One region of the Mycolicibacterium psychrotolerans genome, then DNA from elsewhere that is predicted to be linked to it. Evidence: predicted binding sites of a transcription regulator. Region 1 holds the regulator's gene; the other holds the start of a gene.
What was found. Region 1 encodes LexA, which represses DNA repair genes until DNA is damaged. Its sites were predicted from a motif close to CGAACANNTGTTCG; they were not measured.

Region 1 (4,712 bases):
TCTCGATCTACGAGATCCCCACTGCCGAGGAGCTCGCGGCCGCCGATCCGGACGATTACGTCGACGCCGTCGAGCATTACGTGTGGACGTGGCTGGATCGGGAGGCAGGGACGATCAGGTCGCGAATGTTCGCGCCGCAGCTCGGTATTCGTGAGGACGAAGCGACCGGTGCGGGCGCGGTGCGGATCACCGAACATCTGAGTCGTGATCTCACGATCATCCAGGGCCAGGGATCGATGATCCAGACCGTATGGAGTCCGGAAGGATGGGTGAAGGTCGCCGGACGCGTCGTCGAGGACGGACACCGCCGCCTCGATTGACTGCGTCAGCTTCCCGCAGGCACCTCGCGATGTGCGCGTAGGGCCTGGATCTCCCGCTCGAAATCCTCGGCCGACGAGAACGATCGGTACACCGACGCGAACCTCAGATAGGCCACCTCGTCGAGTTCGCTCAACGGCCCTAGGATCGCCAGGCCGACCTCGTGGCTGGGAACCTCGGGAGAACCGGTGGCGCGCACGGCATCCTCGACCTTCTGCGCCAGCACGTTCAGCGCGTCGTCGTCGACCTGCCGACCCTGGCACGCCCGGCGCACGCCCTTGATGACCTTCTCGCGGCTGAAGGGTTCGGTGACGCCACTGCGCTTGACCACGGCCAGCACGGCACTCTCCACCGTCGTGAAGCGGCGCCCGCACTCGGGGCACGATCTGCGCCGCCGGATGGCCTGACCTTCATCGGTCTCGCGGGAATCGACCACCCGCGAATCGGGGTGACGGCAGAACGGACAGTGCATCACCGCTCCTTCACCGCACCGGCAGACCGCTTCGAACGTCTTCGAGCGTACCTGCGCTGCGCGGACACAGCGCAGCAGCGGAGCCGACGGCGCGTTCCCCGCGGGCACAGCCGACGCAGATCGCGTGCAGGATTGGTCGTGCATGGCGATCGCTCGGGTCAGGCGACCGGCGCGATGAGGGTCTGACCAGCGTCCAGCGCGACCGTCTCGAGCCTGTTCAGCTCGCGGATCTTGTCGACGACGTCGGCGACCGGCGCGTCGGGCGCCACCCGCTGGGCGACGTGCTGCAGGGACTCGCCGGTCTGGACCTGGACGACCGCGAGCCTGCCGGGCACCTCGGTCTGTCCTCCGAGAACTCCACCGGCCTGGGCCACCAGTCCCAGCCACACGGTGATGGCGGCCGCGACGAGGGCGAGCAGCACGGTGGCGGCGGGCGTGATCGGACGGCGGCGGTGCGATGCCCGGGACGCGAGCACCCCGCTGCCGCGATACGCCATCGGCGCTCCCGCCGGGCGCTGAGAGCGCGGCCGGCGTGCGGCGGGCGTGCGGCGCGGGTGGCCGACCCGCACCGGACGCGCACTGCGAGCCGGCATGTCCCAGAGGTCGGAAGTGTGGAGAACGGTCATCTGTCTGCCTCTCGGTCGGTGAGCCATTCGCTCCTGTGTTCGAACCCTAGTCGATCATGTGTTCGATGAATAGAACATGTGATCGAACTGTTGCGAACGCTAACCCAGGCCACCGACAAGTCGACTCGACCGCACGTTCGACCGAACGGATCCCGACACGCCTCGAACACATGTTTGATTCCGGCGGCGCGCCGCGTTACATTCGAGGCCATGAGCGATGACAGCAGCGACAGCACAGCCGGCCAGGGCTCCCCCGCCCGCCGCGACCGCGGAACGGGCTTGACCGAACGTCAGCGCACCATCCTCGAGGTCATCCGTTCCTCGGTCACCACGCGGGGATACCCACCGAGCATCCGGGAGATCGGCGATGCCGTCGGCCTCACCTCGACCTCCTCGGTCGCACATCAGCTGCGCACCCTCGAGCGCAAGGGCTATCTGCGCCGCGATCCCAACCGTCCCCGCGCGGTCGACGTCCGCGGCATCGACGACGCCGCCACACCGCCCGTCTCCACCGACGTCGCCGGCTCCGACGCGTTGCCCGAGCCGACGTTCGTGCCCGTGCTGGGCCGCATCGCCGCCGGTGGACCCATCCTGGCCGAAGAGGCCGTCGAGGATGTCTTCCCCCTACCCCGCGAGCTCGTCGGCGAGGGCTCGCTGTTCCTGCTCAAAGTGGTCGGCGAATCGATGATCGACGCTGCCATCTGCGACGGCGACTGGGTGGTCGTCCGTCAGCAGAACGTCGCCGACAACGGTGACATCGTGGCCGCGATGATCGACGGCGAGGCCACGGTGAAGACATTCAAGCGGACGCGCGGACAGGTCTGGCTGATGCCGCACAACCCCGCGTTCGATCCGATCCCCGGCAACGACGCCGCCGTGCTCGGCAAGGTCGTGACGGTCATCCGCAAGATCTGACCGGCCACCATGGGCGCGGCCGGTCAGTCGCCGCGGACGAACCCGTTCGTGCGCGCGATCTCCTCGGTGGCGAACCAGATCTCGGCGGGCGCACCCTCATAGTCGGCGCTGCCCGGCGTCCAGTACAGCCCTGATCTGGTGTCGGCCTTGACGGGGTAGCCGTCCGGCACCTCATCCGGATCGTCGAGGGGAAGGTGCAGCGCGGTGCCCATCGGCGCCGGTTCGTCGATGTCGATGCGGGCATGTCTGCCGGTGTCGGTGACCGCATCGCGGTCGAAGACCGGCACGGCTGCGGGTACCGGCACCGGGTCAGGCTCGTCTGCCACCAACGGTTCGCGGTCGGCGTCGGCATCGACGTCGGGGGGGCCATCGACGTCGACGTCGGCGTCGGGAGGACCGTCATCGGCGGCCACCTCGGTCGGCGTCGGAACGCGCGTCGGTGCGGTGTCCACGGCATCGGGGTCGTCCTGCTCGGCGTAGGACGGGGTCTCCGCCGAGTTCGTCGACGGCTCCTGCCCTCCCCAGAAGCCCGCCCGGCCCGGTTCGTAACCCTCGGGCGGACTGGCCGGCGTCGGAGGCGCGGCCGACCCCAGCGAGGTCGATCCCAGCGAGCCGAGGCCTTCCCGCGCGTAGCGGTCACCGAACAGTGCGTCCTCGCGGCCGTCGTCGCCTCCGGCAGGCCCCGCACCGTAGTCCCGGTCGTCGGCGTCGACCGCACGCGGCGGCGTTCCGAACAGATCGTCGTCGTCACTGCCGCGGCGCCGGTTGCGCGCCACCGCCAGCGCCACCACGCCGAGAACGAGCAGCACGGGCACAATCGCCAGCAGCCACCACCAAGTCCACCGGAAACCCGTGCCCTCACCGCTGTCGGCTGCTTGGGACGACGGCGTGGCCTGCGGTGCCTGCTGATCCGGAACCTCGAGCCCGGCGAGTTGGGGGGCCAGGTTGCCCGGTTCGGTGGTGAACTTCTTGGTCGCCGTGTTGTAGGTGAGCGCACCGCCGCTGAACTTCTGTGTGATGACGTCGCCATTCTGGCTCTGGTCGGACACGGGTGCGCCGAGCGCACCGGTGGCCCCGCCGAGCTTTTCCCAAGCCGCGTTCATCGCGCCGCGCACGATCACCGCGCCGTAGTCGGGGGTCCAGAAGATCACGGGCTTGTCCGCGGCGGCGAAGCTGCTCATCCGGCTCGCGGGCGCGACACCGCCGTCCACCTCACCGGTGATGGGGAACCCGAGGTCGCCTTCGGGACCGCCGACGCTCTCGTACTTGGCCAGCACCTGACCGGTGACGACATTCGCGCCGGTGTCGGGGCTGTAGAAGATCTTGCCGTTGACGAAGTCCTGACCCATCCCGTTGGAGCCGATCTTGTAAGGCTCCCCGTCGCTCGCCCCGAGCGGGCCGAGCGGGCCGCCTGCGGCGCGGCGCGCGGCGTCGATCGCGACGACCGGATCCTCGGGGATCGCGAGATCGCCCAATTGATCGGCCAGCTCCGGCGGGTCGGTGGTGAACTTCTTGGTCCGCGAGTCGTAGGACACCTGACCGCCGGTGAACTTCTGGCTCACCACCGAGCCGTCGTAGGTCTCGTCCTCGGTGGGCACGCCGAGCACAGCGGAGGATCCGCCCAGCTTGTCCCACGCCGCGTTGAGGGCACCACGGACCACTCGGGCGCCGGTGTCGGGCGTCCAGAAGATCACCGGGTTGTCCGGCGCGCTGAACGTGCTGTTGCGGCTGCCCGGCGCCCGGCCGTCGCCCTCGTCGATGGTCGGGAACCCCAGATCGCTGTCGGCGGGGCCGCCGAGCGACTCGTACTTGTCCAGGATCGCGCCCTGCATCGCGTGTGCGCCGGTCGCCGGGGTGAAGAACACTTTCCCGGACGCGAAGTTCTGAGCGAATCCCGCCCCGACGGGGTAGACGTCGCCGGACTTGGGCCCCAGGGGGCCGGCGTCACCGCCGCTGGCCTGCCAGGCCGCGGTGATGGCGTTGTTGGCGTCGACGTCGGGCTGCGCCGCGGCGACCGGAGAGAGCAGGAGCGCGGTGGCGACCCCCAGCAATCCGATGGCCCATCGACCGGCTGAACGTCGGCGCAGCATCGGCTGCCGGATCATGCATCCTCCCCGCGGTCGGCGACTCGGTCGCTGAAAAGGTTCAGCGAAAATTACCGCGTGCGTTCACTCTGCGTCAGCGGACGACGATTACCAAGCCACCTCGCCGTGCACGCAGAGAATAGGCGCCGACTCATCGGCAACCGCTGCGACGACCCCGCACGTCAGACGCCGAGACTTCGCCCGATGATCTCCTTCATGATCTCGGTGGTGCCGCCGTAGATCGTCTGCACACGGGCGTCGAGATAGGCGCGGGCCACGTCGTACTCGCGCATGTAA
Region 2 (4,712 bases), 750 kb from region 1:
TCGGCGCGCACCAGATCGGGCGCGAAGATCGTCGACCCGATCCAGCAGCTGCCCACCCCGCGCACCGCCAGCCCGACCAGCAGCCCCTGCACCGCCGCGCCGACGGCCACCGTGAACATCGTGTGCTCGGCCGCGGTGCGCTGCGAATCCGGATAGGTGTGCGCGCCGTCGGGCACCATGAACGGGATCACCAGCTCGGGCGCGTCGTAGAGAATCTGCCCGCGTGCCACACGGCGCTCCACCGACGAGGGATCGCGCCCGTCGCCGGCCAGGTCGCTCCGCCACTGTTCCTTCATCCGGTCCAGCAGCCGCACTCGCACCGCGCCGTCGCGCACCCACACGAACCGCACCGGCCGGGTGTGATGCGGCGCGGGTGCCGTTAGCGCCTCACCGACCGCGGACTCGATGAGTTCGGGTGCGACGGGTTCGTCGGTGAAGCTGCGCACCGAGCGGCGCAGCAACTGCGCCTGCGACCGACCCAGAGAGAGAGCCTCCTCGGTGCCGAGCCAGAAGAGGTCCTCCTCGCCGGGGCGCACCAACGTGCGGGCGTTCGATCCGTCGTCGCGCAGCGTCAGCCCACGCACGACCGCGACCGGCACCGCCGTCAGCTTGCCCTTCACCAGATCCGCGGCCGCGGCGATCTCGTCGGCGACGGCGATCTCGGTGACGATCAACTCGTTGCCGTGCTGATCGTGCTCACCGGCGTAGGCGTGCAGTACCTGCAGCCCGGCCGCGCCGATCGCGACGTCGGTCTGCCCCGTGCGCCAGGCCCGGCCCATCGTGTCGGTGACGACGACGCCGACCTCGACGCCGAGCCGCTCGCGCAGCGCGGCGACCAACGCCGCGGCGCTGCCGTCGGGATCGACGGGCAGCAGGGCGAGTTCGTGCGAGTCGACGTTGGATCCGTCCACTCCGGCGGCGGCCTGCACCAGGCCGAGCGCGTTCTCGGTGATCAGCGTGCGGCCCTTGCGCGCCAGCACCCGCACCGCCTCGTTGTTTATCAGCCTGCGGCGCAGCGTATCTCGCAGTTCGGGGTCGGCGGGTGCGTCGACGATGCGGCCCTCGCACTTGGACAGCACCTTGCTGGTGACGACGACGATGTCGTGATCGCGCAGCCACGGCGCGGCGTCGGCGACGGCCGCGGCCAGATCGTCACCGGGCCGGAACTCCGGAAGCCCGGGGACCGGCAGCAGTTCCACCCGAGCCGAGGTGCCGTGATCGCTCACAACGTGATCCCGGCCAGACCCAACCCGGCCCGCACCATCTCGGCGGTCACGCCCGGCTCCTTCATCAGCAGCGGCGCCGAGCGCACCGTCACACCCTCGACCACCGCGTCGTCGCCGGAATGCACCAGCCAGCCGTCGAGGATCCCGGTGCCCGACCGGGCGCCGTAGTGGGCGCCGACTGCCTCGGAGGTGCTGTCGACGCCGATCACCGTCAGGCAGGCGTCGGCCATGCCGCGCAACGGCTTTCCCGCGATGATGGGGGAGTAGCCGATCACCGGGGCTTTGGTGGCGCGCAGTGCGGCGCGGACGCCGCCGATCCCGAGGATCGCCCCGATGCTCACGACGGGATTCGACGGCGCGATCAGCACGACGTCGGCGCCCTCGATCGCGTCGGTGACACCCGGTGCGGCCGTGGCGTTGTCGGCGCCGACGAACGCGAAGCTGTCGGTGGGCACCTGGGCGCGGTGGCGCACCCACCACTCCTGGAAGTGGATGGCCTTCTTCTCGCCGTCCTCGGGCTCGGTGATCACCACGTGGGTTTCGCTGCGGTCGTCGCTGGCCGGCAGCAGGCGCACGCCGGGGTTCCAGCGCCGGCACAGCGCCTCGGTCACCTGCGAGAGCGGATAGCCGGCACGCAGCATCTGGGTACGCACCAGGTGAGTGGCCAGATCGCGGTCGCCGAGACCGAACCAGTCCGGCTGCACGCCGTAGGCGGCGAGTTCCTCCTTGGCGTGCCACGTTTCGTCGCGGTGTCCCCAGCCCCGCTCGGGATCGATGCCGCCGCCGAGGGTGTACATGCAGGTGTCGAGATCCGGGCAGATGCGCACGCCGAACATCCAGGCGTCGTCGCCGACGTTGACCACAGCAGTCACATCATGCTCATCGGTATCGTGAGTACCGAACTGCCCCAACCCCAACAGATATTGGACACCCAGGAGGAAGCGCGCACCACCGACGCCGCCGACGAGAACAGTGACCTTCACACCGACCGAGACTAGGCGCACGGCTGTGCGGCCCGCGCCCCCGGAGGGCTCGAATCGCCGGAGTGACAGACACGCCACAACGCGACGCGCCGTATTTGTGTCACGGAATGGTATGAATTCCTGTTCTAGCGCTTGACCGCGACAGCTAACGCGTGTGTAATCACACCAGTGTCATTCGCGGTTCTCCGGCCGGTTCCGGTGTCGCAGACCGAGATTCGATCACTTGTTCGAATTGGGTGGCCACACAGAGCAATAGTGGGGCTGGCATACAACGGATCTACGAGACCTGTGGAGGAGGGGAACATGGCATTTGAGCACGCCGATTTCGGCAATTCGGTTCATTTTGACAGCAGGCTCCTCGGCTCGGTCGGAAGTGCGCCGCACATCCAGACCGGACCGGTGGCAGCAAGCATCGGGGGGCGCCCGCAACTGAGCGTGGTGCCCGACCCGATCGACGACGAGCTGGCAACCGAAGAGGATCAGTGGCAGGAGCGTGCGCTGTGCGCGCAGACCGACCCTGAAGCCTTCTTCCCGGAGAAGGGCGGCTCGACCCGCGAAGCCAAGCGCATCTGCCAGGGCTGCGAGGTGCGCGACGCGTGCCTGGAGTACGCCCTCGCCCATGACGAGCGCTTCGGCATCTGGGGCGGCCTGTCCGAGCGGGAGCGCCGGCGCATCAAGCGCGGCATCATCTAGTCGTCGTCGATCGTCGGGTCGATCACCGACGGCTCGACGCCCAGATAGGTGGCCACCTGCGCCACCAGTAGCTCATGCAGCAAGTCGGTCAACTCGACGGTGTCCTTCGCCCGTCGCTCGATCGGCTTGCGGAACAACACAATTCGCGCCCGGGTAGAATTCCCGCGGACGTCGACCCCGGCCGGTATCAGCCGGGCCAGAGCGATCGGCCCGTCGGCGATGACCTCCGGCGGCCACTGCACACTGTCCGGGTCCTTCGGCGAGATCCGGGGGATCTCGTCGACCGCGACGTCCAGCGTCGCCACCCGGTCCTGCCAGCGCCGCTCGATCGGTTCGTAGGCCTCCAGCACCGCCATGTCGAAACGCTCCGCACGGCTGCGCCAGCCCGGAACAGTGGGAGGGAGCAGCGGTCCACGCATTCCGCGGCCACGCCGCGAGCCCCGGTGGTTGCGGCCGGTCACGAAAAAGATCGTAACGGTTGGGCTTCGGGCCCCTCCCGGCTGCGCGTGTCCGCCGGGATACGGACGAATCCGCACGATAACCTCTCGTTCGTGAATGTTCCCCGTCGCTGCTGCCGGCCTGGCTGCCCCCACTATGCGGTCGCGACGCTCACGTTCGTCTACTCGGACTCCACCGCCGTCGTCGGCCCCCTGGCCACCGTGTCCGAGCCGCACTCCTGGGACCTGTGCGTCAAGCACGCCGGACGCATCACCGCCCCCCGCGGCTGGGAACTGGTCCGCCACGCCGGACCGCTGCCGACACACCCCGACGACGACGACCTGGTCGCGCTGGCCGACGCGGTACGCGAAGGACGCGAGGCCCCGGCCGGGCCGGTCGCCGGGTTCTCCGCTTTCACCGATCCCGTCAGCGGCGCCCAGGGCGGCGCGCTGATGGCCCCGCCCGTGCGCCGGCCCGAAACCCACGGGCGTCGCCGCGGGCACCTGCGCGTCCTGCCCGACCCCACCGACTGAAACGAGTGGCGGCCGTACCCGCGGCTCCCGACGGCTAGGCTGGCGGCATCGGTCTGCACGTAAGCGTGAGGAGCCTCCATGTCCCGGCCCGCCGAGGCGGTACAGCGCGTCATCAAGGCGTATGACGTGCGCGGACTCGTCGGCGCAGAGATCGACGAGCAGTTCGTCAGCGAGGTCGGCGCCGCGTTCGCCCGGCTGGTCCGCGACAGCGCGCACCAGGTCGTCATCGGCCACGACATGCGCGAGAGCTCCCCGGTGCTGTCGGCCGCGTTCGCCGAGGGCGTGATGGCCCAGGGCCTCGACGTCGTCCGCATCGGCCTGGCCTCCACCGACCAGCTGTACTTCGCCTCGGGCCTGCTCGACTGCCCGGGCGCGATGTTCACCGCCAGCCACAACCCCGCCGCCTACAACGGCATCAAGCTGTGCCGCGCCGGGGCCAAGCCCGTCGGCAAGGAGTCCGGACTGGTCACGATCAGTGACGAGGTCATCGCCGGGGTGCCCGGGTACGACGGGCCGCGCGGCACCGCCACGGATCGCGACGTGCTCGGCGACTACGGCGACTTCCTGCGCTCGCTGGTCGACGTCAGCGAGTTACGGCCGCTCAAGGTCGCCGTCGACGCCGGCAACGGCATGGCCGGCCACACCACCCCCGGCGTGCTGGGTCCGATCCCGTCGGTCACGCTGTCGCCGCTGTTCTTCGAACTCGACGGCACCTTCCCCAATCACGAGGCCAACCCGCTGGACCCGGCCAACCTCGTCGACCTGCAGGCCTACGTGCTCGAAACCGGCGCCGACATCGGACTGGCCTTCGACGGCGACGCCGACCGCTGCTTCGTCGT

Region 2: cofD (2-phospho-L-lactate transferase) is a predicted target of LexA. The motif match lies at 2,426-2,439, and genes of this name have one in related genera.

Annotation. Positions count from the first base shown of each region.
Region 1 covers NZ_AP022574.1:4,351,518-4,356,229, forward strand. Annotated here, with positions in the region: gene G6N45_RS21130 (PhzF family protein) at 1-320, shown strand, start outside; gene nrdR (transcriptional regulator NrdR) at 326-790, opposite strand; gene G6N45_RS21140 (LysM peptidoglycan-binding domain-containing protein) at 949-1,416, opposite strand; gene lexA (transcriptional repressor LexA) at 1,627-2,331, shown strand; gene G6N45_RS21150 (LGFP repeat-containing protein) at 2,355-4,436, opposite strand; gene G6N45_RS21155 (acyl-CoA dehydrogenase family protein) at 4,598-4,712, opposite strand, start outside.
Region 2 covers NZ_AP022574.1:5,105,744-5,110,455, reverse strand. Annotated here, with positions in the region: gene G6N45_RS24720 (coenzyme F420-0:L-glutamate ligase) at 1-1,226, opposite strand, end outside; gene cofD (2-phospho-L-lactate transferase) at 1,223-2,161, opposite strand; gene G6N45_RS24710 (WhiB family transcriptional regulator) at 2,639-2,902, shown strand; gene G6N45_RS24705 (metallopeptidase family protein) at 2,899-3,321, opposite strand; gene G6N45_RS24700 (DUF3499 domain-containing protein) at 3,454-3,873, shown strand; gene G6N45_RS24695 (phosphomannomutase/phosphoglucomutase) at 3,952-4,712, shown strand, end outside.